Collimonas fungivorans Ter331: one gene and its partner. The protein of the gene in region 1 interacts with the protein of each later gene in a pairwise test. Links are inferred from orthologs where the notes say so. Each region holds a gene or a part of one and is shown on either strand. Other genes may lie near its edges.

The links.
Region 2: the proteins of CFU_RS21650 (region 1) and CFU_RS06850 interact in binary tests that used the Escherichia coli proteins (3 or more experiments, as listed by UniProt). The link is inferred for Collimonas fungivorans Ter331 from one-to-one orthologs.

The regions. Positions count from the first base shown.
Region 1 is NC_015856.1:4,867,077-4,870,042, forward strand. Bases 51-2,942 are described here. They hold CFU_RS21650 (P-II family nitrogen regulator), read right to left. Parts: upstream 1,720-2,942; coding sequence 1,381-1,719; downstream 51-1,380. Other genes in these bases: CFU_RS21645 (ammonium transporter), read right to left, coding at 51-1,367; CFU_RS21655 (TorF family putative porin), read right to left, coding at 1,787-2,560. In the rest of the region: more of CFU_RS21645, read right to left, coding at 1-50; CFU_RS21660 (GNAT family N-acetyltransferase), read left to right, coding at 2,962-2,966. UniProt on the Escherichia coli protein: Involved in the regulation of nitrogen metabolism. Regulates the activity of its targets by protein-protein interaction in response to the nitrogen status of the cell.
Region 2 is NC_015856.1:1,566,362-1,569,539, reverse strand. The notes cover bases 75-3,178. They hold CFU_RS06850 ([protein-PII] uridylyltransferase), read left to right. Parts: upstream 75-402; coding sequence 403-2,955; downstream 2,956-3,178. Other genes in these bases: CFU_RS06845 (pseudouridine synthase), read left to right, coding at 2,988-3,178; map (type I methionyl aminopeptidase), read left to right, coding at 75-376. Outside these bases: more of map, read left to right, coding at 1-74.

The DNA.
Region 1 (2,966 bases):
TCTGGCAGGACTGCATTGGTGACGTAGTCATAAATGCCAGTACCGCCGAGGCTAGGCGCAGCGAACACGCCAGTGAGCAGCGCACCCATGATGCCGCCGACGCCATGCACGCCAAACACGTCCAGCGCATCGTCCGCACCCAGCAAGCGTTTCAGGCCGGTGACGCCCCACAGGCAGACGAAACCTGCCAGCAAGCCCATGATCAGCGCGCCCATCGGGCCGACAAAACCGGCGGCAGGCGTAATCGCCACCAGGCCTGCGACAGCACCCGAAGCGCCGCCCAGCATGGAAGGCTTGCCCTTGCCGATCCATTCACCGGCGCTCCAGCTCAATACCGCAGCGGCAGTCGCCAGCAAGGTATTGATGAAAGCCAGTGCGGCGCTGCCGTTGGCTTCCAGTGCGGAGCCGGCGTTGAAACCGAACCAGCCGAACCACAGCAGCGAGGCGCCGACCATGGTCAGGGTCAGGCTATGCGGCTTGAACGCTTCCTTGCCGAAACCGACGCGCTTGCCGATCACGTACGAACCGACCAGGCCGGCGATAGCGGCATTGATATGCACGACGGTGCCGCCGGCGAAATCGAGCGCGCCCTTCTGGAACAGCCAGCCGCCGGTAGCGGTCAGTTTTTCTGCAGCGGCAGCGTCGGTGAAGCCATCCGGACCAGGCCAGAACCAGACCATATGCGCCATCGGCAGATAGGCGAAAGTGAACCACAAGACGGTGAACACTAGGATCGCGGAGAACTTGGCGCGCTCGGCGAAAGCACCGATGATCAAGGCGCAGGTAATTGCGGCAAACGCGCCCTGGAACACCACATAGGCAAACTCAGGCACCACAACGCCTTTGCTGAACGTGGCGGCGGCGGAATCCGGCGTCATGCCATGCAAGAACAGGCGGCTGAAACCCCCGAAGAACGCATTGCCTTCGGTGAACGCGATGCTGTAGCCGTAGAGTATCCACAGCACAATGATCAGCGAGAACACGGTGAAACACTGCATCAGCACCGACAGCATGTTCTTGCTGCGCACCAGGCCGCCGTAGAACAGGCCCAGGCCCGGCAATGTCATCAGGATCACGAACGCGGTACATACCAGCAACCAGGCGGTATCGCCCTTGTTCGGCACCGGCGCGGCCGGCGCGGCGGCGGCAGGAGCGCTGGCAGCCGGTGCGGCTGCGGCCGGCGCTGAAGCGGCTGGCGCCGCGGCAACTGCTGCAGACGCAGCAGCTGGGGCGTCGGCGCTGGCTGCTGCTACGCTGGCGCTAGCACTTGCTGATGGCTCGTCGGCGGCTGACGCCGGCAACATGGAAGTAGCCGCGATCAGCGTGCAAGCCGCCAAAATCGTAGCAAACGTACTTTTGATGTTCATATTTTTTATCCCCTTAGATTGCATCTTTGCCGGTTTCACCGGTACGAATACGAATAACTTCCTGCAGATCAAATACAAAAATCTTGCCGTCGCCGATCTTGCCGGTGCGGGCTGCGTTTTCAATCGCTTCTACCGCCTGCTCCAGGATGCTGTCGTCCACCGCCGCTTCGATTTTTGTCTTTGGCAAGAAGTCGACCACGTACTCGGCGCCGCGGTACAGCTCAGTATGCCCTTTCTGGCGCCCGAAACCCTTGACCTCGGTCACGGTAATGCCTTGTACGCCAATCGCCGAAAGCGCTTCGCGCACCTCGTCGAGCTTGAATGGTTTGATGATTGCTGTAATCAGTTTCATGTCGGCCTCGTGTTGTTTGGTGGAGCGGCGCCCGGCGCCGCGTTGCTGCTGTCCAGTTGCGGGTTGATCAGAAAGTCTTCGCTACCGAAAACACTACCCCGTCGCGGCCCAGGTTCTTGCCGCCCGGGCTGACATACGCGTTGTCCTTGGCGTTGGTGCCGACATAAGCCAGCCCCAAAGTCACGCCTGCCAACTGCTCGAAGGTCTTGGTCGCGCCGATTTTCCAGTCGGTGTAACTGTAAAAGCTGGCGTGTTCCACAGTCTGGTGGCCAACGTGCAGTCCCAGCGTGACGCCCGCGCCGACGTCGATATTGGCGCCTGCATCGTAGTAAGCGCTGCCCTTGCTGTCGACCGTGCCGAACAGGTTGGTCAGTGCATGTGAGTACTTGAAATAGGCCGGACCATAGCCGAGCTGCCCGTACAGTTCGAAGGTATTGGCGTTGCGGCCGATCTGGCTATAGTTGTTGGTCGGGTAGTAGTAATACAGGCCGCCGACGTCATACGTGAACCCGCCCGGCAGTTCGCCGCGCTTGCCGGCGTAGATGTCCCATTCAATCGAACCCTTGCCGCCGGTGCCGGTGTTGGCGGTGTCGACCGCATCCTTGATCCACTTGATGTTGGATAGCCAGGTCCCCGCATACAGCCCGGTCGGGTTATTGGTGTAGTCCGCGCCGCCCTGTATCGCCGGGTCCAGGCGCGTTTGCGAGATGCCGCGGAAGCGGTAGTCGTTGACCGCGCCTATGTTGTAGCTGATCTCGTTATCCGGCTTGGCGTCTTCGGCATGGGCGAGACCTGCGGAGAAACTTGCTGCTATTGTTGCGGCTAAAATCAGCTTTTTCATGGATGTCCCTGTTGGTATGTTGAATGAAAAACCGCTAAATCAGTACTCCTCGGACTTTCCATAGCAGAACCCATGCCAACTGTGCCAATTGCCGTTTTTTCGATAGCCGGCGCCCCTTGTGGGGCGTTTTACCCACTGCTTTTGCTGATTGTTAATCAAGGGATGTACGTGCACAAAAATATCGGCAAGAAAATGCACCACAATGGGACTTGGCTTTAAGGAAGCCTCGTTTTGGTGCGAAAACCCAAATAAGAAACTACATGACAGCCTGTAGTCAGCTACAGATCCGGTTGAGACTTGTTGCAAGGACATGCCGGGTAAGCGCTTGGTCGCTTCGCAGTGGACCTATGAATATAGCCAATCTTGGACCTTTCGTAACACCAGCTTGTAGCGCAAGATAGATGCC
Region 2 (3,178 bases), 3.3 Mb from region 1 along the record:
GCACCTGGGCGATATCGGCTACGTGATCCAGCAGCACGCCGAAAAAGCCGGCTACAGCGTAGTCCGCGAATTCTGCGGCCACGGCATCGGCAAGGTATTCCACGAAGAACCGCAGGTATTGCACTACGGCCGTCCGGGCACGCTGGAGCGGCTGGAAGCCGGCATGATCTTCACGGTCGAACCGATGATCAACGCCGGCCGCCGCGATATCCGCGAAATGGGCGACGGCTGGACCATCAAGACCAAGGATCGCAGCCTGTCGGCACAATGGGAACACACCGTGCTGGTGACTGAAACCGGCTACGAAGTGCTGACCGTTTCCGAGGGTACGCCGCCGCCGCCGGCATTCATCCAACAAGCTGCCGCTGCAGCTTAGTTGAGCCGTATTCGCCCCGCACCTACATGACGACTCTTGCCGCCACACTCAAAAACCAGCTTAGAAGCGAGCGGCAAACCATCATCTCAGCCTTCCTGGCGGACGGCAAACCCGGCGAACTACTGACGGCGCTGCGGCGCAGCGTCGACATCGCCCTGACGCAAGCCTGGAAAATGCTGGAACTGCCGGCCAGCGCAGCGCTGGTGGCGGTCGGCGGCTACGGCCGCGGCGAGCTGTTCCCGCATTCCGACGTCGACGTCCTGATCCTGCTCGAGGCCAGCCCGGATGCGGCGCTGAAAGGCAGGTTGGAACAGCTGGTGCAGCTGTTCTGGGATATCGGCCTCGAAATCGGCCACAGCATCCGCACCGTGGACGAATGCCTGAGCGAATCAGCGGCCGACATCACGGTCCAGACCAGCCTCCTGGAAGCGCGGCTGGTGAGCGGCAGCCACCCGCTGTTCTTGCAGCTGCAGGAACGCTGCAACGCCGCCATGGACGCCTGCGCCTTTTTCCAGGGAAAAATCCTGGAAATGCGCCAGCGCCACGTCAAATACGAAGATACGCCGTACAGCCTGGAACCGAACTGCAAGGAGAGCCCGGGCGGCTTGCGCGACCTGCAAGTGATCCTGTGGGTGGCGAAGGCCGCCGGCCTCGGCGAATCCTGGCCCAAGCTGGCCCAGCGCGGCCTGATCACGGCCGCCGAAGCGCGCCAGCTGGCGCGCCAGGAGCGCGCGTTCAAGGATATCCGGATCCGCCTGCACATCTACACCAACCGCCGCGAAGACCGGCTGGTATTCGACGTCCAGACCCCGATCGCCGAAGCGCTCGGCTTCCAGACTACCGAAACCCGGCGCGCCAGCGAATACCTGATGCAGCGTTATTACTGGGCAGCCAAGGCGGTGACCCAGCTCAACACCATCCTGCTGCAGAACATCGAAGTGCAACTGTTCCCGCAACCGATGGTGCCGCAACGCATCAACGACCGCTTCAACCATCTGAACCGCCTGATCGACATCGCCCACGACGACCTGTTCAAGACCACGCCGTCGGCCATGCTGGAGCTGTTCCTGCTGCTGGCCCAGCACAGCGAACTGAAGGACATGACCGCGCGCACCCGGCGCGCCTTGTGGCACGCCCGCGTCAAGATCGACAACAGCTTCCGCCGCGATCCGCACAACCGCTCGCTGTTCATCCAGATCATCCAGGCGCCGCAAGGCATCACCCACGCGCTGCGCGGCATGAACCAGACCAGCATCCTGGGCCGCTACCTGCCGAACTTCCGGCGCATCGTCGGCCAAATGCAGCACGACCTGTTCCATGTCTACACCGTCGACCAGCACATCCTGATGGTGGTGCGCAATGTGCGCCGCTTCACGATGAGCGAGCATGCGCATGAATATCCGTTCTGCAGCCAGCTGATCGCCAATTTCCCGCGCTCCTGGCTGCTGTATGTCGCCGCCTTGTTCCACGACATCGCCAAGGGCCGCGGCGGCGACCATTCCAAGCTGGGCATGACCGACGCCCTGCACTTCTGCCAGCAGCACGGCTTGCCGCCGGCGGACACGGCGCTGGTGGTGTTCCTGGTCGAGCATCACCTGACCATGTCGCAAGTGGCGCAAAAACAGGACCTGTCGGATCCCGAAGTGATCCTCAACTTTGCCAATACGGTCAAGGACGAACGGCACCTGACCGCGCTCTACCTGCTGACCGTGGCCGACATCCGCGGCACCAGTCCCAAGGTATGGAATGCCTGGAAAGGCAAGTTGCTGGAAGACTTGTACCGCATGACCTTGCGCGTGCTCGGCGGCGAAACGCCGTCGGCCGACCGCGAACTGAAAAACCGCCAGGAAGAGGCGTTGAAAACCCTGCGCCTGTACGGCTTGCCGGAAGACGCCCACGAAACCCTGTGGCGCCAGCTCGACGTCGCCTATTTCCTGCGCCACGACGCGTCCGACATCGCCTGGCAAACCCGCTCCTTCTACAACCAGACCGACAGCGCCAGCCCGATCGTCAAATGCCGCCTGGCGCCGATCGGCGAAGGCTTGCAGGTCGCGGTCTACACCAAGGACCGGAACGACCTGTTCATCCGCATCTGCAGCTATTTCGACAGCAAGAATTTCAGCATCCTGGACGCCAAGATCCAGACTACCCGGCACGGCTACGCGCTCGACTCTTTCCTGATCAGCGCGCCGCTGTTCGCCAAGCACTATCGCGACATCATCAACCTGATCGAGCATGAGCTGACGCTGATGCTGCAAACCGACAGCCCGCTGCCGGCGCCATCCAAGGGACGCTTGTCGCGCCTGTCGCGCACCTTCCCGGTAACGCCGACGGTCGACCTGCGCCCCGACGAGCGCGGCCAGTACTACCTGCTGTCGATCACCGCCAACGATCGCACCGGGCTGCTGTTTTCGGTCGCCAGCGTGCTGGCCAAGCACAAGATCAACCTGCATACCGCCAAGATCATGACGCTCGGCGAACGGGTCGAAGACGTGTTCCTGGTCGACGGCAATGCGCTCAACCATGCGCGCCTGCAGATCCAGCTTGAAACCGACCTGCTGGACGCGCTGCATATCTGATCCATTTTTATCCCTCTTATTTTTTGCACCTCATGACCGAACCATTACGCCTTTCCAAACGCATGTCAGAACTCGGGCTATGCTCGCGCCGCGAAGCCGATGAGTGGATCGCCCGCGGCTGGGTCCGGGTCGACGGCGTCGTCGTATCGGAACTCGGCAGCAAAGTCCTGCCCAGCCAGCGCATCAGCGTCGAGCGCCAGGCCGCGGCCGAACAATCGAAACG